2 regions of the Acinetobacter sp. ANC_7511 genome follow, and region 2 is predicted to be linked to the other one. Evidence: predicted binding sites of a transcription regulator. Region 2 holds the regulator's gene; the other holds the start of a gene.
The links. Region 2 encodes PhoB, which activates phosphate uptake and scavenging genes when phosphate is short. Its sites were predicted from a motif close to TGTCATNAANCTGTCATAA; they were not measured.

Region 1 (15,847 bases), on a different contig from region 2:
CATACATCATGGTTAAACAGATACAGTTCTTGCATTGGGGTAGAACCAAAGCCATTGATCAATACTGCAACTTCTTTCATGTCTGGACGATCTAAAAACAGGTCATCGACCATACGTTGTGCCAGTTCTTTTGCTGGCAAGATTTTTTCACGACGGATCCCCGGTTCACCATGAATACCCACGCCGTATTCCATCTCATCATCGGCAAGGGTGAAGGTTGGTGTGCCTTTAGCAGGAACAGTACATGAGCTATAGGCAAAACCTAAACTGATGACATTGTCAGCCGCTTTTTGAGCGACTGTTTTAACTTCACCTAATTCTAAGCCTTTAGATGCTGCTGCGCCTGCAATCTTATGAACAAAGATTGTGCCTGCGACACCACGACGTCCGACGGTATATAAACTATCTTTGACTGCAATATCATCTGCCACTTTGACGTAGTCGACCTTGATGCCATCTTCAGTTGCTAAAGCTGCACCGTTCTGGAAATTCATCATATCACCAGAATAGTTTTTGATGATCATCAGCACGCCTTTGTCAGTTGCGACGTGTTGTAGTGCTTTATAGATCTGAATTTGCGAAGGTGATGCAAAGACATCGCCACATACGGCTGCGTCTAACATGCCTTGACCGACAAAGCCCGCATGTGCAGGTTCATGCCCGCTACCACCACCACTGATGAGAGCAACATTGTTATGTTTTTCTTTTCTTGAAATGATTTTGTGTGATTCAGTGAATGCAAGTTCTGGGTGTGCCAAGACAAAGCCTTTGCACATGTCGACAACCAAGTTTTCAGGGTGGTTGATGAGTTTTTTCATGGAAATATCAAACTTTTGGTAATTTCATTAATAAGTATTAATTATTCACTAAACTTGAAATATTTGCTGATCTAAAATGTTAAAACGGATGATTTGAGGTTTAGTGGTTAGAAAAAAGGCATTTTTGAGATGATGAATTATATTCACTCTTGCACAGCAATACTGCTCATCTCCTAAAAGGATAGAGAACTTAAATTACTAATTGTATAAAGCTTTATTTAATTCACAATGAATGCACTCACACCTTAGAGAGAGGAATGGAGAGGAGATCTATTGTAAATAATAAATTTTTGAATTAATTTAAAATTAAAAATAATAGAGATAGTGATTTGTGATCCAACCAAATTGGGAAGTGTTTTCGGCAAAATTTTCAAATAATCAGCAAGTGACATTTGAATGGTTTGCTTATTTATTATTTTGTCGTGAATTTGACTTACCAAAAGGATGGTTTGGATTTAAAAATCAGTCAGGTATTGAAAAAAATCCAATTGAAAAAGATAGTGAAGTAATTGGTTTTCAAGCAAAATTTTATGAAACATCTTTGTCAGCTCACAAAGATGAGCTTCTTAAGATGTTGACTACAATTAATAGAGACTATCCAAATCTAAATAAACTACTAATTTATACTAACAAAATGTGGGCACAAGGACAGGAGACTGTAGAGAAAAAAAAGCGAATGGTAGTGCCACAGGCTTTATTAGAGATTGAAAGTAAAGCGCAAAGATTAGGTATTGATATTGAATGGAGGGAAGCATTATTTTTTGAATCGCCATTCGTTTGTTTACAGAATGATGATTTAGCTAAATACTTCTTTACAGAGCAAAATCTAGAAGGTTGGCAACGCTATGATGATTGGTCAAATAAAAAGGATAAAGTCGAAGCAGAATATTTAGTTGATGAAGATATTAAAGTTGTTGTACCTAAAGATATTAACAAAAATGAGATTAGTGTAATTGATGGTATTAATACAATTCGACAAAAATTATCATTAGGTGGAACTTCTATAAGATTAGTTGGGCTCTCAGGTGTAGGTAAAACACGCTTTGCTCAAGCTCTTTTCGATGAGCGCATTGGAAGCAATAGCCTAGATATTAAAAATGTTTGGTATTGTGATTTTGGTGATTCACCTAACCCACAACCTCAGCATTTTGTTGAAGAGCTGATTCAGAAAAAGCAACCCTATATTTTAATTGTCGATAATTGTGGCCAAGGTACACATGGTAATTTAACGAAAAAAATTCAAGATACTCAAATTTCATTATTAACTATTGAATATGATGTTCAGGATGATTTTCCAGAAAGTACAGAAGTTTATAAATTAAAGCCAAATAGCCCTGAAATTATTAAAAAAGTTATAGAACGACATTACCCACATATTAATGATTTAAACGCAAGAAAAATTGCTGAGTTCTCAGGTGGTAACTATCGATTAGCTTTGGCAGTAGCTTCAAATATTGAACGTAATGATAACTTAGCATTACTCACTGGTTCAGATTTATTTAAACGTTTATTTTGGCAAAGAGGAGAGCCTAATGAGCAGTTATATCAAGTTGCTCAAAATTTTGCTTTAGTTTATTCCTTTAATTTAGAAGATGAAGGCGAAGAAAATTCTGAATTGGATTATCTATCGAAACTTGCAAGAGTTGATAGTTATGATGCAATTGAAAGAATCGAAGAGCTGAAAAGTAAAGATATCGTTCAACAGCGTGGGGTATGGCATGCCATTTTACCGCATGTACTAGCAAATCATTTAGCTAAAGAATGTATTTCAAAGAAGTTAGTTAGACATCTAGATGAATTTATTCAAAATATGCCTGCACGTTTGCAGATGTCCTGTATTAAACGTTTAAGCTACTTACATGATGTTCCTAAGGTACAAGAATTAGTGAAATCATGGTTTTCTTCTAGTGGATGGTTGGGAGAGAAACTTTTAAATGATAGATATGATTCACAGGATTTAGTTAAATTTAGATTACTTGCTCATATTTCTGAAGATCAAGTTTTACAATTACTAGAGCAAAAACATAATGCAGATCCTAGTTTTCTAACTAGGGAAAATACTCATTTTGTTGAAATTTCTAGATTGGTTCGATCTTTAGCTTATCAACCACATAATTTTAAAAAAGCTTTTGATTTACTCATTTATTTTGCTAAAGATGAAAAAGTAGGCGAAAGAAACAACTCTATTCGAGATTTAGTAACTTCACTATTTAGGCTCTATACATCAGAAACATTGGCTGATTTAGAGCAAAAAAAAGAAGTTTTGACCCAGTTACAAATGAAACCTGAGTATGAGTCTATCCTTTTAGATAGTTTAGCTAAAGCATTGAGTTTTTATGATTATGGATTCTTTGTGCGAGAATCATTTGATAACTCTCAAGCAAATGAGTATGGTTATCAGCCCAAAACTTATGGCGAAATTTGGAGTTGGATTGAGTTTTTACTTAGTTTATTAGACGAATTAGATAGCCGAAAGATTAGTAAAGCCCGACAGATTTTTACGAACAATCTTAAAGCTATTATTTGGAAATGTGGAAAAGCTGAGTTTGTGAGAAAGTTTTTACTACAATTTAATAAACGTAAATATTTTCCTGAAGCTCATAGACAACTACTAAGTATTATCAGCTTTAACAAAGATGAATTAGGAATAAATGCACCTAAATTATTACAAGAATTAGAAAATTTAGAACAAGAGTTAAGACCTAATAAAGGCAGAGTTCGAGAGCTATTAGAGGCTTATATTTTAGCCCCAGATCATGATATCTATAGAATGAGTAAAAGTGAAAATGATAAACATGCAATAAAAGTTCCTGAATTTAATTCCTATGAGGAGTTAATTCAATATTTAGGTGAATATCTAAAGGATATTGATGTTTTAAAAGAAAACTTAGATTTATTGATCAAAGCAAGTAGTGGATGGTTAGCACATCAATATTTGATTCAGTTAGGTGAAAGTATAGTTCATATATTTGATAATATTGATAATTGCATTGATACAATTCAGCATACAGATATAGATATAGATATAGATATAGATATAAAGGGTTCTGAGTTTTTATTAGGATTATTAAAAGGTTTTAAAAAAAAATCACAGAAAGATTATGAAAAATTTGTAGATTTTTTGTTAGATCACACTATTTTGAGAAATATAGCTCCTCATATGATTTTTGATAGTTGTCAAAATGATGAAGATTCGCAGTATTTTTACCAACTTTTCAAGCAAGATAAAATCAATATCACTCAATTGCCAAGATTGGCAGGTTGCAAATATCATAACAGAATAAATAATGAAATATTTGAGCTGTTTATAGATCGGCTAATTGATTTGGAGCAATGGGATAGAGTTCATTATGAGTTAGTTGAGGAGTGCTTTTTTCAAAAAAAATTATCAGAGAAATATCAATCTATTTTATTAGGCAATGTTCCTGAATTTATTAGTAGTGAGAGTAACTTCAATCATTATGAGGATGGTTTAAAAGTATTATTAGGCTGTGGAGAGGATTTTGAAAATAAAATATTTAAAGCTGTTGAAGATTATTTTAATGGTGAACGATACATTTCTCTTTATAGGGAAGATAAAAAATTTAAGATATTAAAATTATTAATAAAGACGAATACAATCAAATTTATAAAAGAATTTTTAGAGAGTGACGAGTTTTTATCAAAATTTTGGAAAGGTGATTTAAATAAAGTTCTATTTTTTGCTGATTCAAATGATGTACTGAAGTGGATAGGTGGCGATCAAGACAAAATTAAATTTTGGATAGAAAATGCTAGATTATTTCATGTTGAAAATTATCAAGAGGAAACCACGGGAGAAACAAAGAGTAAAATTGTATGGCTAGATTTGTTGGTGGATTTATTAAAATTATCAGAAGAAAGAGGAATACTGCTAGAGCACTTATTTAATGAATCAATATTTAAAGTTACACAAGCAAGTGGGAGTTTGTCAGAAGAGATGTCGCGAAGATTACCATCAATACAAGGTTTGAAAGAGAAAATAATACCCATATTTCCAGAGTTAGAATCATTAATAGATTCTAAAGAAAAAGAGTGGCTAGTTGCTATTGATAGACAAGCTCAAAGAGACGAAGAAGATGAAAAGCAACGAAATGAGCGATTTGAATGGTAATTAAAAAATCCCCTCACTTGAGGGGATTCTTCTTTCTATACTATCGAGATCCTTAAACCACAGAATCATCCAAATTCGGCGCTAACCAACGTTTTGCTTCATCCAACGTCCAACCTTTACGCTTCGCATAATCTTCCAACTGATCGCCAGAGATTTTACCCACGTTAAAGTATTCCGTTTCAGGGTTGGCATAGTAGAAACCGCTCACTGATGAAGGTGGCCACATTGCAAAGCTACTTGTTAAGTAAGTTCCGATCTTATCAGTCGTACCTAACCAATCAAACAACGGCGCTTTTTCAGAATGTTCAGGACAAGCAGGGTAGCCCGGTGCAGGACGAATACCCACATACTTCTCTTTGATCAACTCTTCATTTGAAAGCTGTTCATCCGCTTGGTAGCCCCAAAATTCTTTACGAATACGTTGGTGCAAATGTTCTGCAAAGGCTTCAGCAAAACGGTCGCCCAAAGCTTGAACCATAATCGCGTTATAGTCATCGCCTTTAACTTTGTATTCTTGCGAAAGTTCTTCTGCCCCAAAGATCGATACAGTGAAACCACCCAAATAATCCTGAGCCACATCTTTCGGTGCAACAAAGTCAGCCAGTGAGAAATTCGCTTTACCTGTGACTTTGTCAGACTGCTGACGAATATGCTCAAAGGTATGCGTCACATTGCCATTTTCATCAGTTACCACAACAGTATCTGCTGCCACACGATTCGCAGGGTAAAGGCTGAAAGTAGCGCGCGCATCGAAACGTTTATTTTCGATGATGTCTTTGAGCATCGCTTGTGCTTGTTCAAACAAATCACGTGCAGCTTCGCCAACGACTTCATCTTCAAGGATTTTCGGGTATTTACCCGCCAAGCTCCAAGAAATAAAGAACGGTGTCCAGTCGAAGTATTCAACTAAAGCTTCGAGTGGATAGTTGGTGAATGTTTGCGAACCAATGAAGTTTGGTTTTACAGGTGCATGCTTTTCAAAGTCAATCTTGAAACCATTTTCAACCGATTCAGCATAAGAAAGTTTTGCTGCTTTCGGTTGTTTGTTGGCAAGACGCGTACGGATTTTTTCATAATCCGCAGCATAGTCAGCTGCCAATTGAGGCTTCATTTCAGGTGAAAGCAATTGGGTTGCAACACCGACTGCACGAGATGCATCGGCAGTGTAGTACACACCATCATTGTGATATTGCGGTGCAATCTTCACAGCGGTATGTGCTTTAGACGTGGTCGCACCACCAATCATGAGTGGAATGTTAAAGCCTTTACGTTGCATTTCTTTGGCAACAAAAACCATTTCATCCAATGACGGTGTAATCAAACCTGATAAACCGATGATGTCAACTTTTTCATCAATCGCTGTTTGTAAGATTTTCTCACACGGTACCATCACGCCAAGGTCAACGATGTCATAACCGTTACAGCCAAGTACCACACCCACGATGTTTTTACCGATGTCGTGTACGTCGCCTTTAACAGTAGCAAGCAAGATTTTACCTTTGGCTTCGCCTTGGGTTTTTTCTGCTTCAATAAATGGGTTCAACCAAGCCACAGCTTGTTTCATCACACGTGCAGATTTCACCACTTGTGGTAAGAACATTTTGCCGGCACCGAACAGGTCACCCACCACGTTCATACCTGCCATGAGTGGACCTTCGATCACATCAAGTGGACGTGCTGATTTTAAACGTGCTTCTTCAGTATCTTCATCGATATAAGTCGTAATACCTTTAACTAACGCGTATTCAAGACGTTTTTCTACAGGTTCATTGCGCCATTCAAGGTTTTCTTCAGCCTTTTGTGCACCCGCTTGACCACGATATTTTTCCGCAACAGCGAGTAATTTTTCAGTCGCTTCTTGACCGCTTGCGCCTTGGTTACGGTTCAGTACCACATCTTCAACAGCTTCTTTTAGCTCAGCATCGATATCATCATAAATTGCAAGCTGACCTGCGTTTACGATACCCATGGTTAAGCCTTGTTGAATGCCGTGATACAAGAACACCGCATGGATCGCTTCACGAACAGGCTCATTACCACGGAATGAGAACGATACGTTTGAGATCCCGCCTGACACCATCGCATTTGGAAGGTTTTGTTTAATCCAACCGGTTGCTTCAATGAAGTCCACACCGTAGTTATTGTGTTCTTCAATACCTGTTGCGACCGCAAACACGTTCGGGTCAAAAATAATATCTTCAGATGGGAAACCCACTTCGTTGACTAAGACATCGTAAGAGCGCTTACAGATTTCCTTTTTACGTTCAGCTGTATCCGCTTGACCATTTTCATCAAACGCCATGACAATGACTGCCGCACCGTACTGACGGCAGAGGCGAGCACGTTCGACAAACTCGTCATAACCTTCTTTTAAGGAAATTGAGTTTACAACCGCTTTACCTTGTACACATTTCAAACCTGCTTCAATAATCTCCCATTTAGAAGAGTCAAGCATGATTGGCACACGTGAAATATCAGGCTCAGATGCGATCAGATTCAAGAAGTGCACCATCGCACCTTGTGAATCGAGCATGCCTTCATCCATGTTGATGTCAATGATCTGTGCACCTGCTTCGACTTGTTGACGTGCCACATCTAAAGCTTCGGTGAAGTTGCCTTCTTTAATTAAACGCAAGAATTTTTTAGAACCTGTGACGTTGGTACGTTCACCCACGTTCACAAACAAAGAATCTTTAGTAATGTTAAATGGTTCTAAACCACTTAAACGACATGCAGGTTCAATTTCAGGGATTTGACGCGGCGTAATACCTTCAACTGCTTGCGCAATCGCACGAATATGATCCGGCGTCGTACCACAACAACCACCCGTAATGTTAATTAAGCCACTTTCAGCAAATTCTTTAATAAATGCTGCGGTTTCTTCAGGGGTTTCATCATAACCACCAAACGCATTTGGTAAGCCTGCGTTTGGATGGGCAGATACAAAAGTATCCGCAACGTCAGACACGGTTTTGACGTGTGGACGCATCGCATCTGCACCCAGTGCACAGTTAAAGCCAATCGATAAAGGCTCTGCATGGCGCATTGAGTTCCAGAATGCTTCTGCGGTTTGACCTGTGAGTGTACGCCCTGATGCATCGGTAATGGTGCCCGAAATCATAATTGGGAGTTCATAACCAATTTCTTTAAACACTTCTTTCACTGCAAAGATGGCAGCTTTGGCATTTAGGGTATCGAAGACCGTTTCAATCAAGATGATGTCTGCACCACCTTCAATTAATGCTCGAGTCGCTTCTATATAGTTAACTTTTAACTCATCAAAGGTGATGTTACGGAATGCCGGATCATTTACATTTGGTGAAATTGAAGTGGTACGTGACGTTGGTCCTAATACGCCCGCGACAAAACGTGGCTTTTCAGGTGTTGAGTATTTTTTACATGCTTCTTTGGCAATTCGAGCTGCTTCACGGTTAATCTCAGGAACCAAATCTTCCATATGGTAGTCAGACATTGAAACACGCGTTCCATTGAACGAGTTGGTTTCAATAATATCTGCACCAGCTTCAAGATAAGCTTCATGAATGCCTTGAATAATCTGTGGTTGAGTTAGAACCAATAAGTCGTTATTACCCTTAAGGTCGTAGGCCCAATCCGCAAAACGTTCACCACGGTAATCAGCTTCTTCCAATTTGTGGCGTTGGATCATGGTACCCATTGCACCATCAATAATCAGGATACGTTTGGCAAGAAGCGCTTTTAAGGTGGCGAGGGTAGACATCAAATGACTCTCACAAAAATCTGCACAAATAATGGTGCAATATTTTAGCAGAGTTACGTCCACTTTTCTGATAAATAAAAATTTATGAACCTATTCCCAAAAAATTAAGGATGAATTTCATCCATCAACTACGATGATCAACCTATCAAAACTGAAACTTTCTATATTTCATCATGTTGTCATAATCTAATGTAATAATAACTGCCGTTGTAACAAATGTGACAGTGATGTCATCTTTATTTCATCTATTTAATTACCGATTGAAATAAAGATTAAAGACGAGGGTTTTGAATTAACTATATGATTATTATTGTTAAATTTTGAATATCATTAGTTTTTAAAGTTTAATTTTCTTAAATAAGTGTCATTTGGATGACTTATATGACAGCTCTTTGTCATATAATTGTAATAATTAAATTGAACAATAGAGGGGATATTTATCCTCTTTCTCTGCTTGCATGAATTCTAATCAAACTCCAGTTTCAGATTCAGCACAATCGTCAACGCCTATGCAGTCGACGAATGTTCACGTGCCAACGCCGAAATTCTTTATGCCAGTGTTCCTTACACTGATTGTTTCAACCTTGATTTACATTGGTTTTCAGTTGGCTGCTGATTTATCTCATGTGCCTGCTTTAAATCTTTATGCTGTGATCATGTTGGCCACGGCATTGTTTATCGCATTGGGTTTCGAGTTCGTTAACGGTTTCCATGACACGGCCAATGCTGTGGCAACAGTTATTTATACCAACGCTTTATCTGCACCTGTCGCTGTAATGTGGGCAGGCTTCTGTAACTTCCTTGGCGTAATGGTCGCAAGTGGTGCAGTTGCCTACGGTATTATCGCGCTATTGCCTGTTGAATTGATTATGAACGTCGGTTCAGGTGCTGGTTTTGCCATGGTCTTTGCCATGTTGATTGCCGCAATCGTATGGAACTTAGGAACTTGGTTCCTCGGTATCCCTGCTTCTAGCTCTCATACACTGATCGGTTCGATTTTAGGTGTGGGCATCATGAACTACATCTTAAACGCAGGTAATGGTGCGTCAGGTGTAGACATGGAACAGGTGATGAAAGTGGGTAAAGCACTTTTATTCTCACCATTAATCGGTTTTGCATTTGCGGCTGTATTGTTCTTATTGGTTAAAAAAATCTTTAAGAAACAAGTGGAATTATTCCAACCACCAGAAGGGAATAAACCGCCGCCGCCACTTATTCGTGCCATTTTGATTTTCACGTGTACCGGTGTAAGTTTTGCACACGGCTCAAATGATGGTCAAAAAGGTATGGGTCTGATTATGTTGATTCTGATCGGGATCGTGCCATTGGCTTACTCTTTAAACAAGAGTCTAGATCAACAACATATCCAAACATTTGGTCAGTTATCTGCTCAAACTGCTGATTTGATTTATCCAAATCACCAAGATATTCCAGATGAAAAAGCACGTCAAATTATCACGTCATATATCCAAACCAAAGAAATCACACCTGAAGTTGTGCCAGCTTTGGCAAGCTTGACGGATCATTTAGGTGAAAAAGTAGGAAGCTACACATCCATTAAAGATGTTCCTGAAGATCAAGTGGCTGAATTCCGTAATGATATGTACCTCAGCACGACTGCATTCAAGCGTTTAGATAAAGCAGAAGCTTTACCTGCCATGACTGAAGCGCAAGAAAAAACAGTGGACAACTACCGTGATAACTTAGATTCATTCCTTCAATACATTCCAACATGGGTGAAAGTTGCGACTGCATTGGCATTAGGTCTAGGGACGATGGTAGGCTGGAAACGTATTGTTGTTACCGTTGGTGAACGTATTGGTAAACAACACATGACTTATGGTCAGGGGATGTCTGCAGAGTTAGTTGCAATGTCAACGATTGCTGCTGCTGATGGCTTTGGTATGCCAGTGTCAACAACACACGTTTTAAACTCTGCTGTAGCAGGTACGATGGTTGCGAATAAGTCGGGCTTAAACTTCCAAATGGTTCGCACAATCTTATCAGCGTGGATTTTCACACTGCCAGCAACAATCTGTTTGTCAGGTGGTTTATTCTGGTTGTTCCTTCAGTTCACCTGATTGAATTCAATACTTAAAGACTAAAAAAGCGCTGAACAATCAGCGCTTTTTTTATGATCAATTGTTTATGACACTTATTTTTGGAATTTAGACCAAAGTTTTTTCAAGGGGAGTTTTTCCTCAGCAAAACCATATAATGCGGCAAATGGTAGGGCGGTGCGTGCGAGATATGCTACACGCCATAATCCACCATGATTAGCACCATGCATGATTAAGTCTAATGGATGATTGAGGGCGATGTCAGGATTGGCAACCGAATGTGGGTTTCTCAAATCATGAATCCACAACGCAGCCATAATCGCATTGGTCGTCGCGGGTTCAAATGCTTCAACATCAAACAAATTGGCACCATTGAAAGCAGCTTTTAATAATGGGTTTTTGGTTACCGAATGTGTAGTGGTCGATGGAGCAATATTAATGCTGACACGTTGACCTTGTGACCGTGCTAACGTAGCGCGCCATTGTTGAATCCTTTTCGCCAACGCATAATTTGGACCTTGTTCAACCACAAGACAGTCGCAGATCCCATACTGTTTATCATGACATTGGAATAAGCGTTCTTCGTTTTGTTTGAAAAAATAATCACGAGAGACAGTCGAAATACTCTTGGACAGAATATTTTCAAGTTTAGAGCGTGATTTAAACTTATCTAATCCACCTTGAATCACTTCCTGTGGTACAGCGTAGACGTCAGTGGGCGTACACATATACATTAAACTGGTATTGGATTTTTGTTGGCTGACATGTTGCATAATGGCGTCCATCCCCATAGAAACACGAACGTGCTTTTCGCCATCTAAATACGCAATTGCGGCAAGATCTAAGTCTTGATCAAACTGGGTGAGCCAATGTGCAATCTCAGGGGTATCTGTTAATAAGTTAACGCCTAAACGCTCTGCAGCTTCACGTATAGATGCAGATGAATCTATTGATTCGACACTTGGAGCGTATAAGGTCGCATTGCCTTGCAGAACAGTATTCAAAATCTTTGTCCATACTCGCTCATGATTTAAATCAAGCGCCACGATATTGGCTTTCCATTTCGCCAGCCAAGGTAAAGGTCCTGCTTCAGAAGCTGCACCAAACAGCACCATTGTTCGATCCGAAAGGTCAAACCACTCTGGATGCTGCACACACGCTTGTAGTGCCTGAGCATGTGATGCTTCTATAATACCTCGGTCTAACCAAAGTTGAATTTGGTCGAGTAGGGCTTGACCTTCTAAATTTTTACCCTGATAAGGTACAAACCATTGCGGCTCAGCATTAGAGTTTCCTTGAAGTGTGTAGGTATTTAAATCTTTTGATTTAAGATTCATCACTTCATTCAATGCATGTGTATGTTGATCACGTTGAAAACTAAACTCTTCATAAGCTTGTTGAAGTCCATCTTGAGCGATGCGCAGCGCAGCTTCAGGTGATGAGAGCCCACATTCTACCAACCGTTTAAAATGAATCGGATAGGATTTTCGCCAATTCTTTTCATTGATAACTGCATCAGCGTATTCTGGCTGAATCTGTTGTAATGCCGCACTGACGATGCGTTGGCCTGATTTTGAACTGCTGGGCTTAGAGGACGTGTTAGAAGAAAATTGTAAACCATCAGGTTGATTAGACATGCAAAAAATCTCAAAAAAAAATGAATAAATTCGCGGATGCCTACATTATCCTGACAAAATTAATGATCTAGGTGGCATTAATTACCAGATATTGATTGAATTATTACGAGATATTTCTAAAAAAAGGAAGCCGAAGACTTCCTTTATAAATAAAATCAATTATTTAGTATTTTTTATACCATTGATCAATTCTTCTAACATAAATGCAGTGTTATCTAAGCCAGCGCCCGTTAAATACCAGGCATCGGCATCAACAAAGATGACACGATTCTCTTTGATTGCTTGACTATTCTTGAGTAATGGATGTGATTGAATATGTTGTTTCGCAGCATAGTTTTGCGTGTTTACAGCACCACGGTCTAACACAATGATGAAATCAGGATTTTGTTTTATTGCTTGTGTTAGACGCTCTAAATTGCGTTGCGCGGCAGCAAGAGCTTCTGGTGAGTTTGGAGCAGGTCGAGTACTTGAGGCTTGAGGTGCTGCAGTTGGCACCACTGACTTTAAGCCAGAAATATCATAGGCAAATCCAAATCTTTCATTCTTTGCATGCGGTATAAAATTATCACCCATGGCAAAAAGCATCAGGCCGGATTTACCTTTAGTAAGTTGTTTAAGTTGTGCTTGAAGGGCATAGACATGATCTAATTTAGATTGTGCGAGTTGTTCCTTATTAAACATTTTTGCTAAAAAAAGTGTGCGATTTTTCAGGTCTTGATTGAAGTTTTGAGTATCAGGCCAGAGGTTGATTGCAGGTGCAATTTTTTTGACCTCATTTAATTTTGCAGCAGAACGCCCGCCGACAATGATGAGATCTGGCTTTTGTTCTTTTAATATGGTTTGGTTGGGTTCAAATAAAGATCCAGCTTTTACATATTGTTTGTCATTAAATTTTTTCAAAGCACCAACATATGTAGTTTCGGGTACGATTGATGCTCGAATACCTAAAGCATTCAGTGTATCCAACGCGGATAATTCGTACACAGCCAGCTTCTGTGGTGTATTTTGCAGCTGAATAGTTTGATCTTGATAAGTGAATTGAACAGGTTGAGCATGTGAAACAACGGCACTGAATGAAAGAATGAGTGCCAATGGAAGTTTAATGTAAGTCATATCAATACCTCGAGGTTTGATAAAAGCTTACCATGGATGTATAAATGATAATCATTATCATTGTTGAATTTGTGTTTTTATCTTCTTACTAGTATCTACTTTGAATTGAAGGGTATTTATGCGGAGTGTTTTAATCCTCCGCAAGGATTAAGAATTAAAAAGGTAGTTGAAGCAACTTGCTGAAGAAATGTGGAATAATTTGAGGTTCAATCAATATCGTAACCACGACACCGTAGGCTGCACCCCATAAATGTGCGCTGTGGTTGATGTTACTGTTTCCACGTTTACCTGACCAAATACTATAAGCAACATAAAGCACGGCAAAAATAATGGCTGGAACTGGAATAAAGAAGACAAATATCAGTTTCCATGGCTGAAATAAAATATAAGCAAACAAGACTGCTGACACTGCTCCAGAAGCCCCTAGACTTGCCCAGCGGTGATCATTTTTATGTTTTAAATAGCTTGGAATAATTGCCGCGATTAAACCGCCTAAATAGAACAGAACAAATCCGAGTTCATATAAGTATTGTCGATAAAAACTTTCAATTACACTTCCAAAGAAAAAGAGTGTGATCATATTGAACAGTAGATGTGTTCCATCTGCATGTATAAAACCATGCGTGATAAATCGATCGTATTGACCTTTCTGCATGGCTGGAGGCCAAAAAATCAAACGATTCATAATATTTTGATTGGAAAATGCAACCAGTGAAATGGCAACCGTAATTAAAACGATGGTGACAGTATGATTAAAAGGTAAATCAAGCATATGGATAAGATTGAATAAATTGCTTTAATTCTATTCATCATGCCATTTTTTTAAATTTAATTGTTATTAATATAATAATTCTGACAAATTTAGTTGAATTTTAAATATTATCCCCGATCTTCAGTTAAAATAGAGTCTTCAGCTTGAGGAAAAATTGTTATGTCGACTGAGAACACCAGCACTGCAGTTGCTGAAGAAATTCCAAATTTATTAATTACACCAACTGCGCAAGAGTATTTGTTTGAACTTTTAGAGAAGCAAAATACTCCTGGTATCGCGGTACGTGTTTTCGTAGAACATCCGGGTACACCACGTGCTGAATGCTGCATGGCGTATAGTGCACCAGATGAAGTCGTTCCAACCGACTATAAACAAGAATATCCAAAATTTGCTGCATATATTGATACACCATCAATCCCATACTTATTGGATGCAGTGATTGATTACAACAAAGATCGCTTTGGTGGTCAGTTGACTTTCCGTGCACCTAACTCGAAAGTGCCACGTGTAGGTCCAGATGCATCGATTGAAGAACGTATAACCTATGTATTACAGTCAGAAATTAACCCTGGTTTAGCAGGGCATGGTGGAAGCTGTGCATTGGTTGAAGTGGTTGAAGATGCTGAGCATGGTTTAACAGCGGTCTTGAAATTTGGTGGTGGCTGTCAAGGGTGTTCAGCAATTGATGTGACACTTAAACAAGGTGTTGAAGTTACGCTAAAACAGCATATCCCAGAGTTACAACGTGTTGTGGACCAGACAGACCACAGCCAATCAGAAGGCGCTTATATGAAATAAGTTGCCTTTAAATTTACAAAAGTTGATTTGAAAAGCTCCCATTAAAAGGGGGCTTTTTTTTATGAAAACTGAACAAAATGAGTAATATCAATAAAATTGAAATGTAAAAACAAAACTATAAATGAGAATAGTTATCATAATCTATTGCAAAGTGATTATCATTTGTTACAATGCGACACAATTCGAACAAGATCTCTCCACACATTCTTTGGTAATTACACAATGCAAAAGACATTTTTAAAATCTAAGTTAGCGTTTGCTGTCTTAACCACCATGTCGGTTTCAAGTTTTGCACAAGAGCAAATTGGTCAAGATACTAATGCAAAACAAGATACAACTAAGTTAAAAACAATTGTCGTAACTTCAGCGAGTGGTTATGAGCAAAATATAGCGGATGCTGCTGCTACTATTTCAGTGATTACTGCCGAAGAATTAGAAAAAAAATCTTATAGTGATGTAACTGATGCATTGAAAAATGTTCCAGGTGTATTTGTACAAGGCGGTGGAACGAACCAGACGATCTCCATTCGGGGTATGGGATCAGCTTATACCCTATTTTTAGTAGATGGACGTCCAATGAATGATGGTAGTCTTTTAACAACAAATGGGGGGGTTCAAGGAGCATCAGTAAACTTCTTACCGCCAATAGAATCGATTGAACGTATTGAAGTGATTCGAGGCCCGTCATCCTCTCTATATGGTTCTGATGCAATGGGTGGTGTAATTAACATCATTACTAAAAAGCATCAAGATCGTTTGACTGCAAGTATTCGAACAG
Region 2 (15,847 bases):
CAATATGCTTTAACTGATCGTGGGTCAAATATAGCGCCATTTCTTTCGCAATCAGGTGATGTGTGAGTCTTTCCGCCGCTTGTACTGAATCGAGTTGCATTGCCTCCACTGGTGCGGTTACAGCACAACGTGTTTGCAATACGAACCGTTTATCCTCACGGTAACGTTTATAGAGTACTTCTGACAATAATTGAAACACCGAACCAATCATTAAGATGCAAGCAATCGAGTTATTCTTGAGTGAAGAAATACTGATGACAGCGCCTTGTTGATCAAAACTACGATTCACAACGATATCATCAACATTCAAATGATAATGCGCTGTACACAGTTCGATGCTCTTATTTAAGAAAATTTGACATAAATTAAAATAAGGTAAAGAGACAGATTTGTTGACCGTATTAATTAATTGTTTCGGATCATAAAATTGGATATTCAGTGATAAAGCATCCTGATCTAACTGCAGAGTCGGTACTTTTGGCGTAATTGCAGCTTGTTCTTTATTTTGCTCTGGCGTATGAGGTTGTTTAGGCTGACTCTTTTCCAGTTCTAATGCTTCAGTGAGCAGCTTGATCTCATGACGTAAACGGGACTCATTATTTAATCTCGCAAGATATTCGCTACGCGTAGGGCGAGCAATGGCACGATAAGCCAACCATAATAAGCCATGAATAAAGAGTGACGAGAGGATCGCCAGCCATTGTGTTCTTAATATTTCACCGATACTTGGTTTAACCAATGTGATTTCCACACTGCCAATTTTCTTTTCATTTTGTAGTGCATCTCGAACGAAGATTTCACCCTGACGCGTCTTAGACAAGCCTGCAGTTGCGAGAACTTGATCTCCTGTGCCAAGAATACGTATATATGCAACACTTGGATTCGTTGCATAGCGGTTGGCTAATAATGCAAGAGATACAGTATTGGCAGGTTCAAGTTCAGTTAAGCTATCTGCGACCAGTTGAGTCGTCATTAGCAAACCTTGGCTTGCACGGTTTTCATTTAATTGATGTGTCGTTGCAATAACCAATAAAAAGGTATGCAAGGCAAAACTTACAATCAGCAGGCTAGCAAATAGCCCTTGTCTAGGCGCATTCAACGTAAACTTCCAAAGAAAATTAATTCAATTTCGATTATGATTCTTACAATATTCGTAGCTCAGACCCGAGTCAATTCATGCGAGAAATCATTCTTATTTCATTTTTAGGACCTGACCAACCGAATCAGTTTACTCGATTGATGCAGGTGTTGTCCGTACATTCTTTGCAAATTTTAGATGTAGGACAAGCAGTTATCCATAACCAATTGACTCTCGGCATCGTGGTTGCTTCCGAAGACCAGACAGCAACGGCTTTGGCCATGAAAGATATTCTGATTTTAGCACACGATATTGGTCTTACTGTGCGCTTTAAACCGATCGATTCAGAAGATTATGAGCAATGGGTGAAAGAGGGTGGACGTACACGATATATCGTGACGGCATTGGCACCTGAACTTACTGCAGCACATTTGCAAGCAGTGACTAATATTGTTTCAAGTCAAGGGTTTAATATTGAAACAGTCACTCGTTTGTCTGGTCGCCCAACGTTGAATCATTTTGAAAATGAACCAAAACGTGCTTGTGTGCAATTTGGTTTGAGCGGTCAGATGTTAGATGCTGCAACGATGCGAGCGGCATGTTTAAGTTTATCAAATGACCTTAGTGTCGATGTTGCAGTACAAGAAGACACGCCGTACCGTCGTAATCGTCGTTTAGTTTGCTTTGATATGGATTCAACGCTGATCGAACAAGAAGTGATTGATGAGCTTGCAATTGAAGCAGGTGTCGGTGCACAAGTCGCAGAAATTACTGAGCGTGCTATGCAAGGTGAGCTGGACTTTCAGAGCAGTTTCCGTGCGCGTGTGGCGCTACTGAAAGGTATGGATGCTTCTGTATTGCCTAAAATTGCAGAACGTTTAACGATTACTGAAGGTGCAGAACGTCTTATTTCAACCCTGAAATCTTTGGGTTATCGTACGGCTATTTTATCTGGTGGCTTCCAATACTTCGCTGAATATTTACAAGCAAAACTTGGGATTGATGAAGTTCATGCCAATATCTTGGATGTTCAAGATGGGCAGGTCACTGGCGAAGTTAAAGGGCATATTGTGGATGGCGCTCGTAAAGCATTTTTATTAGGCCAAATTGCGGATGAAATGGGCATTTCACTTGAGCAAACGATTGCAGTAGGTGATGGTGCGAATGATTTGCCAATGCTCTCTATAGCGGGCTTGGGCGTTGCATTCCGTGCTAAACCATTGGTGCGTCAAAATGCAAATCAAGCCATCTCAAGTGTTGGTTTGGATGGTGTTCTGTACCTGTTAGGTGTACATGATAAAGATTTAAGTCGAGCTTAAAATCAAAAAAAGCTTATTAAAAAGGCGACCAAATGGTCGCTTTTTTTTATCTAAGTAAATCATTCTTAGACAAATTTTAATCAGTTAAGTTCAGACGAAAAAACAGATGATCATCATCGAAAAAAAGATGTTTTGACAAAAAATTACGAGGTATTTTTTTGTAATGACACGCCAAGTTTGACTGATTCTGACTCTATGAAAAATGTCTAATCTTAAAAAATGTAATGACAAAAGAATGTTGCGACAATATGTGTCGCTTACAAAAGCATCAGGTCTTTTTTTCTGAAAAAAACTCACCATAATGCTTTCATAGACGCCAACAAGACCATTGAAGAAAGTGAAGCGTTATTTAATTTGTTGTGAAACACCATTAGGCAGTATTTGAAACATCTAAATTTTGACGGAGATTTTTATGGTCACTTTAACTTTTGCAACGATACTCGGATTTGCTTTGATCGCTGTAGCATTGGCGGCCGTATTCTTTTCACCTTATCGTCATTGGCTAGGCTTTATGTTAGCGGGTATGGTCTTCTGGGGTTTACTTGAAGGTATTCGTTATAGTGTTCAACACGTCTTTGACATGTCCTTGGCATATAGTTATTTAACAGCGATTAGCTTAGCCATGGTGGCTTTAACGGCTTTCTTACTTCGCGAAGATAGTCGTGCGCAAAAGGCTTTAGAAAATCGTCGTTATATTGAACATACTCCTGTATATGAGGACGATTAAATCCAGCTCATGACAGATGAGATGTAGACCAAAACTGCGTAGTAACAATTTTATATTTAAAGGTGTATCAAAATGATATACCTTTTTTTTGCCTATACGTTTTGTTAAACAAAGCTGCATTTCCTTACTTATAAGATATGCTAGGATGAATCAATTATTTTTGATATTAAAAAAACGGACTTAAATTGTCATGAAACTATCTTCAATACCTGTTGTGAAATTACCTATCGTTGATGCAAGCACAGATCCACTAGACCTTTTGGTGTTAGGTTTGGCGTTGCGTATGAAACAATTGTCACGTACGAGTCCAAAATTTATTGAGTTAATTCATGATCGTCAGTTCCGTATTCAAATTGGTACAGATCTAGGTGTTGCACGTCAGATTTTAGTCAACAATGGCCAGATTGATTCTGTTTCAGGTGATGCAGAGAAAGCAGATTTCGTACTTCAGTTTGCTGATAGCGAGCAAGGTGTTAAAACCCTGATGAAAGGTGATCCAACTGCATTCATGACGGGTATGCAAAATGGCAGTATTAAAATGGAAGGTGATTTCAGCTTATTGGTATGGTTTAACCAAGTCGCTAAATTAATTCCACCAAAAATTCCTAAACCTGTAAAAGAAAAAATACAATTTGCTCGACAATTTATTAAAGAAAAAACGGGTAAGTAATACAGCACCTATACGGACTTTTCTCGTTTTGATTCTAGAGATAAAAAAGCCCTCATAAGAGGGCTTTTCTAGTCATTCAACTTCAAGATTAAAGGTTACCGGACCATCATTGATGAGATGCACTTTCATATCCGCTGCAAAGATTCCTGTTTGTACAAGTTCAAACTGAGATTTTGCGTATTCAACTAACTGTTCATACAGTTCTTTTGCTTCGAGAGGCGGCATTGCAGGGCCGAAGTCAGGACGCAAACCTTTTTGGGTTTGTGCCATCAGGGTAAATTGCGAGACTAATAATAATCCGCCTCCGGCTTGGCTAAGATTCCAACCCATTTTTCCTTGGTCATCATCAAAAAAACGGTATTTTAAAATCTTATCGATGAGCTTCTTACCTTTTTCAAAGTTATCTTCTTTGCCAATACCAATAAAAACTAAAATCCCTTTTTCGATTTGACCAGTAATCTCACCATCCACAACGACTTTCGCTTCAAGGACGCGTTGGAGTAAAGCACGCATAATTCAACCAAGTTTGATGTTTTTTAATTCAAATGAATTGTATCAAATTGGAAAAAAGAAAAGGGATAAAGTCGTCATCAATCCTCATAAGTTATTGATAAAAAAATAATTAATCGGAGTATATACTTTTGATCTAATAAAGCGATTGAAATAATAAAAATTAACCTTTTTACCAATTTTGTTAAAGAAGGTAATTTACGCGTGCAGGAAAGGTAAATTTGAGAGAGAAAACGATGTTTAAGCGTTCAATGTTGGTTGCAATGCTTGCAACTGCGACAGCAGCATCAGCTGCACCATTAACAAAAGATAACGGCGCACCAGTGGGTGATAACCAAAACTCAATCACTGCAGGTCCAAATGGTTCTGTATTATTACAAGATGTACAGTTGATTCAAAAACTTCAACGTTTCGGTCGTGAGCGTATCCCTGAGCGTGTTGTACACGCACGTGGTACGGGAGCTTATGGTGAATTCGTTGCAACTAAAGATTTATCAGATCTTACTATTGCTTCACTTTTCAAAGCAGGTACGAAAACTCCAGTATTCTTACGCTTCTCTACAGTAATTCATGGTAAGCATTCTCCAGAAACTTTACGTGATCCACATGGCTTCGCAATTAAGTTTTATACTCAAGAAGGTAACTGGGATTTAGTTGGTAACCAAACGCCTGTATTCTTCATTCGTGATGCGATCAAGTTCCCAGACTTCATCCACGCAATGAAACCAAGCCCAATTGACAACGTTCAAGACGCTAATCGCGTATTTGACTTCTTGTCTAGCCAGCCATGGGCAACAAATATGTTGACTTATGTATATGGTAACCAAGGTGTTCCTACGAGCTACCGTGAACAAGACGGTTTCGGTGTACATGCATTTAAATTGTACAACGACAAAGGCGAATATAAATACGTTAAATTTAACTTCCGTTCTAAGCAAGGTGTTAAAGGTCTAAACGTTAAAGAAGCTGCTGAATTACAAGGTAAAGACTTCAACCACTTAACGAATGATCTTTATAAGAACATCAATGCGGGCAATTTCCCGAAATGGGATCTTTATATCCAAGTATTGGATCCTAAAGATTTGAATAGCTTCGATTTCGATCCACTTGATCCAACTAAAATCTGGCCTACTGATTTAGTACCAGAAACAAAAGTGGGTACTTTGACGTTAAATCGTATGCCGAAGAATTTCTTCCAAGAAACGGAACAAGTGGCAATGGCTCCGGGTAATTTAGTACCAGGTATCGAGCCATCAGAAGACCGCTTACTTCAAGGTCGTATCTTCTCTTACTCTGATACACAAATGTACCGTTTAGGTGCAAATCACCAGCAAATTCCAGTAAACCGTCCATTGGTAAATGTGAACAACAATAACCAAGACGGTTATATGAATGTTGGTGCAACTTCATCTAATGTGAACTATGAACCAAGCCGTATGGAGCCAAAACCATCGACTCCTAAAGCACGTGCTGTTGAAACTCCACTTTCTGGCACAGTTCAGCAACGTGGTGTGAAAGAGCAAAACTTTAAGCAAGCGGGTGATTTATACCGTTCATACTCTGCTAAAGAGAAATCTGACCTCATTATGAACTTAGCAGTTGATCTTGGTAACGTAAAAGATTCAGAAACTAAACACATCATGTTGTCTTATTTTTATAAAGCAGATGCGGATTACGGCACACGTATGACTAAAGCTGTAAACGGTAACTTAGCGACTGTTAAAGCGAAAGCGGCAGCTTTAAAAGACTAATCAAGATTAGTCCTTGAATTGGTGATTAGGGTCTAAGGTGTCACCTCAAAAAAGTCCTGTAAAACTCAATTCCTTTCCTGCAACCCTAGGGGAGTTTTACAGGCATTCATTATCGAATTTAAACTCAGGTGAGGGAAGAATGAAAAATATTGTATATAGTTTATTAATCGCTTTACTGAGTTTAAGTTCAGTAATGCTTCACGCTCAAACGACGTCTGTCAGTAGCTCACAACAATCAGATCAGAAAGAAGTGATTGACTTATTTTTTGCAGCAGCGAAAACAGGAAACAAAGAAGTTATTCATGAATTTTTGAAACATGGTTTTCCAGTCAATATTAAAAACCATGCTGGTTTTACACCATTAATGATGGCGACCTACTATGGTCATCAAGATATTGTAACGACTCTATTGGAAAACGGTGCAGACCGCTGTGCTCGTGATAATAAGGGTAATACAGCTTTGATGGGTGCTATCTTTAAGCTTGAATGGTCGATTGCCAAACAATTACGCCAGGTCGATTGTGATGCTCAAGCGAAACAGACAGGACATAAGACCACAGAAGAATTCGCAAAAGTTATTGGGCAAGATAAAGCATTGAAAGCTTTGACTGAGTCATATAGTCAAGACAATGCAAAAAAATAATCAGTTTAAGTTTTAGTAATTAGTCGAATAATCTTCGACAATTACTAAAACGAGCTATGAATCGCAACAAAATGTGCTTTAATGCAATAAGTTGCTAAAAACTGAAAAATAATATGTCTGCCATTATTCAATCCTTACTTGATACTGACTTGTATAAATTCACGATGTTACAAGTGGTATTACATCAATTTCCTCAAACGGATAGTGTCTATCAATTTCGTTGTCGTAACCTTGAAGATACAGCCTATCCACTCGTGGATATATTAGAGGAACTGAACGAACAGTTAGATTTACTGTGTCAGCTCAAATTTAAAGAAGACGAATTACAATATTTAAGAAGTTTGCGCTTTATTAAAAGTGATTTTGTAGACTATTTAGAATTATTCCAACTTAAGCGCCGCTTTATTAAAGCCAGTATCGATGATCAAGGTCGTTTAGATATTCGTATTGAAGGACCTATGGTTCAAGCAATGATGTTTGAAATTTTCGTGCTTGCAATCGTCAATGAACTCTATTTTCGTCGTATTCGCGATGAGCAGGTATTGGCAGAAGGAGAGCGCCGTCTTAAAGCTAAAATTGAATTGTTGAAACACTATGAAAGTAGTCAACAACCGAATGATCCACCATTTCTTGTTTCCGATTTTGGAACACGCCGTCGCTATAGTTTTGACTGGCAGAAACATGTGGTGGAAGAGTTTAATAAGGCTGCACCACATATTTTTCGTGGCACCAGTAATGTTTTATTGGCAAAGCAGTTGGGTATTACACCCATTGGTACGATGGCACATGAATTTTTACAAGCTTTCCAAGCACTGGATGTTCGCTTACGTGATTTCCAAAAAGCTGCACTTGAAACTTGGGTGCAGGAATATCGCGGAGATTTAGGCATTGCACTGACAGATGTTGTTGGTATGGATGCATTCCTAAGAGACTTTGATTTGTATTTTGCCAAATTGTTTGATGGTCTACGACATGACAGTGGTGATCCATATGCGTGGGGCGATAAAGCCTACGCACATTATAAAAAGTTAAAAATTGACAGCAAAACTAAAATGCTCACTTTCAGTGATGGTCTAAACTTAGAGAAGGCATGGGATTTGCATCAATATTTTAAAGATCGTTTCCAAGTCAGTTTCGGGATTGGTACTAACCTCACCAATGATATGGGACAAACTGCTTTGAATATTGTTCTAAAGTTAGTCGAATGCAATGGTCAATCGGTAGCTAAACTCTCTGATAGTCCAGGAAAAACGATGACTGATAATGATACCTTCCTCGCATATTTGCGTCAGGTATTTGATGTTGAGTCTCCTTAATCATAATTTCCCTTTTCTGATTTTTTGCTAATACCATGCAAAAAATCAGAATAATTTTGAAAAAGTCTTGTGCTAAGATTTGAACAAGGCCAATAGAACTATTCAATAAATATGACCACTAACGCTTTTGATTTCGGTCTGCTCATTGAAGCAGAACAACTTGTTCCTCATTTAGGAAGTGAAAAGTTACGTATTGTTGATTTGACCCGAAGTTCGGTCTATGAGCAATTACATATTCCGCATGCTATACATCTGAAGCCAAAATTTTTAGTGCGCCAAGAGGAACAAGCTACGGGTTTATTGCCTGATGATGAAGGGCTTCAGCAGCTAGTCCAGATATTAAACATATCACCTGAGCATCATGTCGTGGTCTATGATGATGAAGGTGGGGCATGGGCTGGTCGACTGATATGGAATCTACACTGTATGGGTTTTTATAACACCAGTTTATTAAATGGTGGTATTCATGCATGGTTAGGCGCCAACTATCCTACTTCTTCAGAAGTTGAAGAGGTTCAGCCAGTCACATGTCTTTTTCAAGTTAAGATATCCAATGTTGATCAACACCGTATTGATTATTCAACTTTGATAAAAAAAATTGAAAATAAAACTTGCCAAGTATGGGACTGCCGAACGGCTGAGGAGTATACCGGGCAACGTCTCGCGGCACGTCGTGGGGGACATATTCCAACGGCTAGACATTTTGAGTGGAGTACTGCACTTAATCGTCAAAATCATTTAAAATTGCACCCCTTAGAACGCACGCAACAACGTTTAGAACAATTGGGCTTTCAATTTGATCAGCCAGTCGTCGTATATTGTCAGTCTCATCACCGTTCAGGTTTAGCTTACATTATTGGTCGATTACTGGGTTGGGATATCCAAGCTTATGATGGTGCGTGGAGCGAGTGGGGCAACCGCCTCGACAGTCCAATCATTACTGGAGAGTCACCTGAGTGAGTCTGACAAATTTAAAAAAGAAACTATTTATTCAAGCGCAGCAAATCGTCCCGCAACAAAAACTCAGCCGTTTGGTGGGTAAAGTCGCAGCCAGTGAAAACCCAGTATTAAAGAATGTTGTCATTCAAGCATTTAAAGCAAAATATGGCATTGATATGTCAATTGCTGAGCAACAAAATGCCTTGAAATTTAAATCCTTTAATGAGTTTTTCACTCGCTCTTTGAAAACAGGCGTTCGTTCAATTGATCCTAATCCTAAAAGTGTCGTGTCACCTGCAGACGGTGCAATTTCACAATTAGGTAAAATCAATGAGGGCGATATTTTTCAGGCAAAAGGTCAAAGCTTTTCAGTTGAAAAGTTAATTGGTGATCCTCAATTGGCAGCACCATTCAAAAATGGTGAATTTGCAACAGTGTACTTATCACCGCGTGATTATCATCGTGTGCATATGCCTTATTCTGGTACATTGACTGAAACTTTATATATTCCAGGTGAATTATTTTCAGTCAACCAAACTACAGCTGAAAATATTCCGGGTTTGTTTGCACGTAATGAACGAATGGTATGTTTATTCGATACTGATATTGGTCGTATGGCTGTTGTTTTAGTTGGCGCAATGATTGTTGCTGGAATTGAAACTGTTGCGACAGGTAAAGTAAAACCAACAGGTCGCTTAGAGCTGAACCATCATGCGATGAAACTTGAAAAAGGTGATGAGCTCGGACGTTTTTATTTGGGTTCAACGGCTGTAGTTTTGTTTGAGAAAGATAAAATGCAATGGGACCAAGCATTTAAGGCGAACTCAACTGTAGTAATGGGTGAAGCGTTGGGTCATCTTATTTGAGTATATCTTTTGAATAAGAAAAGCGCCTAAGGCGCTTTTTTTTATTCGTGCATTTTATACAAGCGTTCTTTGGGAAACACGGCAATAAATGTAGAGCCTTCGTTTTCTTTCGACTCGATTTCAATATGTGCGCCATGTTGCATAAGTACGTGCTTAACGATGGCAAGGCCTAAACCAGTACCACCTGTTTGACGACTGCGTGCACTATCCACACGATAAAAACGCTCAGTTAAACGCGGTAAGTGTTTTGGATCAATTCCAATACCAGTATCCTGAACAGAAAAATAGCCACGTTCTCCATCATCATGCCAGCCGATGGTGATGGTGCCACCTTTCGGGGTGTACTTTATGGCATTGGTAATTAAGTTGCTAAATGCACTCGCCAATTCCATATCTGAACCAATTAAGTCACAGTGGCTGTCTATATCAAGGTTAAGTGTATGACCATAATCAATATTGTAAGCTTGCGCATCATCAAACAGATGGTTCATTAAACTTGGCATTTCGATAATTTGATTTTTCGCAATTTGTTTTTCATTTTCTAAACGAGACAAAAGCAAAAGATCATTGACCAATGCATTCATGCGTTTAGTTTGCGATTGCATTTGTTCAAAGGCACGTTTCCAACGCGGATTGATATCTTCTTGATCTGTGAATGTTTCGATATACCCACTTAACACTGTGAGTGGTGTTCTTAATTCATGTGAAATATTGTCAACAAAATCTGAACGCATTTGCTCGAGATTTTTCATACGCGTAATGTCGTGCGCAACTAAGAGGCGACTTTCATTGCCAAAGCGAGTCAGTTTGATTTGCGCGTACTTATTATCATGGTTCACCAATTTAATTTTTACACCATCTGGTGCTTGATTGGTATTATGAAAATATTCAATAAAATCTGGCTGGCGAATAATCGTGAGCAGGTTGCGGCCACGATCAACAGCTTGAATGCCAAATAACTTTTCCGCAGCAGGATTCCACCATTCGATTTGATGGGAATCATCCGTAAGAATAATCGCTTCTGATAAAGCCACGAGAGAAGATTGAGTTCGATCGATCAGTCCAACCATTTCAGACTGAACAATACGTTCTTGGCGTTGAGCCCGATATACATTGAACAGTAATGCCCCCCAGATTCCATTTAAATTTGGTGGTACATCGTAAGGACGATTCGAAATCCAATCATTGACTAAATATAATGAGCGTAATTGGATACCAAAAAATATGAGACAGGCAATGCCTAAGCATATCCAAAGATAGCCAATCCCTAACCCGATACAGCCCGCAATAATCAGTAGAAATACCAGTAAACGTAAGTCTTGCTTGGCAAAAGTCCATAAACTGCTATATAGAAACTTTTGATGTTCACGTGCCAATTCTGGGACGGGGTAGGGTTCGTACATAAAATCTAAATTAACCTAAAGCAACATCAGCTCGTGTTGAAAAACGATAGCCAGTACCACGCACAGTTTGAACATAACGGTCTGCACCATAAGGTTCGAGCACCTTACGTAAGCGACGGATATGGACGTCGATGGTTCTGTCTTCAATATACACATTTCCACCCCATACCTGATCAAGTAATTGAGCACGGGTATAGGCACGTTCTGGATGAGTCATAAAGAATGCCAATAGACGATATTCTGTTGGCCCCATATCAAGAATATTTTGATTATAGCTGACACGTTGGCTTACTGGGTCAAGAATTAAGCCATTTGCATCAATGGTTTTTTCGCCATTTAACGCATTTGCACGTCTTAACACTGCTTTAATACGGGATACCAACTCACGTGTTGAAAATGGTTTCGTCATATAGTCATCTGCACCAGCATCAAGACCTTGAACTTTATGGTCTTCTTCGCCACGCGCAGTCAACATAATGACTGGAATTTCTGAAAGTGTTTCATCACGCTTAAGGCGACGACACAAATCTACGCCACTCACGCCACCCGGTAACATCCAGTCGAGTAGGATAAGCGCTGGACGTTGATCAACAATCATTTGATGTGCTTGTTTCGCATCTTCTGCTTCCAAGCATTGAAAGCCTGCCATATCTAAAGAAGTATGGATCATTTCCCGAATTGGGAGCTCGTCGTCGACAATTAAAATGTAGTCATCTTTCACAACGCAATATCCTATGATGAACGGTGAACCGTTTTATATTTATGACAGGCTTATTACAAAGATTAATTATGACAGTATCATTGCAAGATGGAAATCGAAGTTAAATATAGCAATGTTTTGTGACAATTAGGCTGATATTTTGTCTCATTGATATTTATTAATCTGAAATTAAATCAATATCTTAAATTTACTTACGATTTGTCACAATTTCTTCATCTTAATTTGATGCTACTTTTTCATTAGATCATTCAATAGGGCGAGAAAAACGGTTTTACATGCCTGAACGACCTCAGCACGTGGAAGTTTAAAACCACCTACTACCCAGCGAACAGCAACTTGAGTGACATAGCCATTTAGACCAGTTGCAATCAAGGAGATCTCTTTTTCAGTGAGATGGGTATGTGGCATCATTAATGTGACAAAGGCATGAATCATTCGGTCGAAACGGCCCATTGTTTCTTGAATGGTTGCATGATTATGAAGTTCTTGGACGAGCATTGCATCAATATAAATAATCCGAGCGGTACGCGGATCATCTTCTAAAAAACTAAAGAACGCATTTAGACCTGCATCAATCATGTTGAGAGGCTCAGGAGAGGCTTTCATAATAGCTTGCATTAATGTTTGTTGAAGCTTCTCAATCAGTTCTAAAAAGATCGTTTGGAATAAGTTTTCACTTTTCTTAAAAGATTCATAAAAGTAACGTTCAGTTAATTTCGCTTGTGTGCAAATATCTTTAACGGTTACTGAGAAAAAACCATGAGTTCCATATGCTTCAATACCCGCTTCAATAAGTTTCTCACGGCGTGCTTGTTTGCGTTCAGTTAAGGACATCCCTTTAAATTGACGCTCTTTTGCGGGAGGCTTTTCAATCGCTTGCTCGTGTTCTGATGGAGTGAGGTTCTCTGGGTTCATAGCAATTCGAGTCTTTTTATAAAAGTGTTATGCTGCGGTCAGTATAGAGTACTGATCAGCTAAAGATACTAAATTGGCCTATAGTAACAATAAAAATGGTCGATAGTTACATTGACAATAATAATTGTCAAAATTATAGTGAACATGAATGACCCAGATCAACGCTGTGGTGCATAAAAATCAAAAAAAGGATTCACAATGAAAAATTTTAAAAACAAAGTGGCTGCAATCACAGGTGCAGGTTCTGGTATTGGTCAACAACTTGCGGTGTTACTGGCCAAGCAAGGTTGTCATTTGTCTTTAAGTGACGTAAATGAAAAGGGCTTAGCAGAAACAGTTGAACTGACGAAGAATGCAAATGTACGAGTCACAACCAAGAAAGTAGATGTTGCGAATCGTGACGAAGTTAAAGCATGGGCGGCTGAAACTGTACAGAATCATGGTTCAGTGAACATGATTTTCAACAATGCTGGGGTGGCATTGGGTTCGACCGTTGAAGGCGCAACATACGAAGAGTTGGAATGGATTGTTAACATTAACTTCTGGGGTGTCGTGTACGGCACCAAAGAATTCTTACCATATATTAAGAAAACAGGTGATGGACACATTATCAACATTTCAAGTTTATTCGGTTTAACTGCGCAACCAACTCAGTCTGCGTATAATGCAACTAAATTTGCTGTACGTGGTTTCACTGAATCTCTTCGTCAAGAGCTAGATATTGAAAATGTGGGTGTGAGCGCGCTTTGCGTACATCCAGGTGGCATTCGTACCAATATTGCGAAAGCTGCAAAAATGAATGACAGTTTAAAATCTTTGGGCATGAATCCACAGAAATCTGCACAGACATTTGATAAATTATTACGTTGTCCACCTGAAGAAGCAGCGCGTCAAATTCTAGAAGCAGTGCAAAAAGATCGCCGTCGTTTACTGATTGGTAACGATGCGAAAGTGATTGATTTAATGCAACGTGTGATGCCAACGGGCTATCAAAAAGTGACTGCATTTGCGACTAAAATGAGTAAACGTTTCGATTCTAAATAATCGTTAAAAAAACCCGCGTCATGCGGGTTTTTTATTTTCTTGATTTCTAATTTAAATCAGTACTTGAACAGTTTTCTTTTTCCAAACAAATTGATAATACAAACCTTGCATCACACATAAGCAAACGAAAGCCAAAGCATAAGCGTACCAGATTCCCGCCAGCCCCCACCATGCGCTAAATAGATAAGCTGCTGGGAGTTCTATACAGAGTATGGCTACAATATTGATGATCATTGGCATAGTCACAGTGCCACTTGCACGCATAATTGAGGCGAAAATAGCACTCGCGCCAAAAAATAAAATTGACCACAGCACAATAAACAATAATTGTTGCCCGAGTATCACGACTTTTTCATCTGTAATAAATAATGCCATGAGATATTTTGAGAACAAATAAGCCAAGATTACGAGCCCGCCTGTAAAGACAAAATTCATCCCCAGTGCTGTTTTAGTTACACGTGATAAAGAATCCGCTTTACCTGCACCGATCGCTTGAGCCCCAAAAATAGAGGCAGCAATTGCGATAGACAGAGCAGGGAATTGGATGTAGTTCAAAACCTGATTAACTGCGCCATAAGCAGCTGTTGCTTCTGAACCATAGCGATTGACCAAGCCGACAATGACTAATCCTGCCACAGAGGTCGTGACCATTTGAATGCCTGTAGGAACGCCAAGTCTGAGAATAATTTTGCTCAGTTCAGGATTGTGGCGTACATGTTTACACATTGCTAAATCTGGACGTAATGGATGATTTTTTTTATTTAAATAAACGTACAGAAAAATAAGCACGGCCAGATAACCCACAATCGTGGCGATGGCAGGTGCAATGATACCCAATTGAGGAAATCCAAAATATCCAGCGATGAGAACAGGGGTAATAAAGAGCCCAATTAAACTGGTCATTCCCAAAGCGATGAGAGGTGTAATGCTATCACCGACACCACGTAAGATAGAGGTATAAATAATATAAATAAAAAGGAGTGGGCTACCTGCTAACATCCATTGAACATAAGGCAAAGATAAATGCATGACACTTGGGTCTGTGCCCAAGGCCTCAAGAATGTGGCGTGCAGATAGAACACCTAAAATGGCAATAATCGTCCCGCCGATCAATGTCATAAAAATAGTAGAGCCGACAACCGCTCTTACTTTTTCTAAATTTTGTGCTCCCCACGCTTGACCAACCAATACCGTCGAGCCAGCCGAAAGCCCAATTACAAAAGCCAAGAGACAGAACAAAATAGGGAAGAAGACGGAAACAGCAGCAATTGCTTGAACGCCCATCATTTGCCCGACGAAGATCGTATTAATTGTGCCGGATAAATTTTGCAGGATATTGGTTGCAATCAGCGGAACTAAAAAAACTAAAAAAACTTTCCAGAAACCAGGTTCATCAATCGGCCGTAAGGTTCTCGCCATATATAAGTCTTATCCATTATTGTTTTCTATATCAACGGATTGACCTTAGCACCTTATCATTCAAATTGATTTAGTAATAAAGTAATCCGTCTCGTCTCTTTTCGTTATTGTGATTGAACCTTCGTTAAAATTTCTCCTGCAAGATGCAAGGTTTCCTCTCGTTTTGCAAAACAGACCCGAATGAGCTTCAGATCTTGAGGTGGCTGTTGATAAAACACTGATATAGGAATCGCTACCAGTTTGTGTTGTTCTGCAAGATATTGGCACATTTCTATATCTGTGAGCTCAGGTCTTAGTGTACTGAAATCTAAGTTTTGAAAATAAGTTCCTGGTGACGGCACATATTGAAATTTTGAATGTTGAATTCCATGGATGAATAAGTCACGTTTAGCTTGATAAAAATTGGGGAGATCTAAAATATGTTCAGGATGTTGTTCGATGAATTGATTAAGCGCGATTTGAATCGGATGGACACCACAGAAATTGGCAAATTGATAAATTTGACGAAATACTTTCATCAGTGCCT

Region 1: a site for PhoB is predicted at 8,856-8,874, ahead of AC1M9L_RS09090 (inorganic phosphate transporter). Genes of this name have one in related genera too.

What each region holds. Positions count from the first base shown of each region.
Region 1 covers NZ_JBWYIY010000011.1:69,764-85,610, forward strand. The annotation lists gene dhaK (dihydroxyacetone kinase subunit DhaK) at 1-818, opposite strand, end outside; gene AC1M9L_RS09080 (hypothetical protein) at 1,150-4,950, shown strand; gene metH (methionine synthase) at 5,003-8,689, opposite strand; gene AC1M9L_RS09090 (inorganic phosphate transporter) at 9,148-10,770, shown strand; gene AC1M9L_RS09095 (hypothetical protein) at 10,845-12,386, opposite strand; gene AC1M9L_RS09100 (ABC transporter substrate-binding protein) at 12,546-13,499, opposite strand; gene AC1M9L_RS09105 (rhomboid family intramembrane serine protease) at 13,654-14,271, opposite strand; gene nfuA (Fe-S biogenesis protein NfuA) at 14,431-15,069, shown strand; gene AC1M9L_RS09115 (TonB-dependent receptor domain-containing protein) at 15,292-15,847, shown strand, end outside.
Region 2 covers NZ_JBWYIY010000012.1:42,960-58,806, reverse strand. The annotation lists gene AC1M9L_RS09585 (hypothetical protein) at 1-1,099, opposite strand, end outside; gene serB (phosphoserine phosphatase SerB) at 1,177-2,397, shown strand; gene aciT (ciprofloxacin tolerance protein AciT) at 2,810-3,124, shown strand; gene AC1M9L_RS09570 (SCP-2 sterol transfer family protein) at 3,315-3,794, shown strand; gene dtd (D-aminoacyl-tRNA deacylase) at 3,867-4,307, opposite strand; gene AC1M9L_RS09560 (catalase) at 4,541-6,055, shown strand; gene AC1M9L_RS09555 (ankyrin repeat domain-containing protein) at 6,195-6,698, shown strand; gene pncB (nicotinate phosphoribosyltransferase) at 6,812-8,014, shown strand; gene AC1M9L_RS09545 (sulfurtransferase) at 8,126-8,974, shown strand; gene asd (archaetidylserine decarboxylase) at 8,971-9,819, shown strand; gene phoR (phosphate regulon sensor histidine kinase PhoR) at 9,861-11,222, opposite strand; gene phoB (phosphate regulon transcriptional regulator PhoB) at 11,233-11,943, opposite strand; gene AC1M9L_RS09525 (TetR/AcrR family transcriptional regulator) at 12,172-12,858, opposite strand; gene AC1M9L_RS09520 (SDR family NAD(P)-dependent oxidoreductase) at 13,057-13,902, shown strand; gene AC1M9L_RS09515 (MATE family efflux transporter) at 13,954-15,321, opposite strand; gene AC1M9L_RS09510 (methionine aminotransferase) at 15,426-15,847, opposite strand, start outside.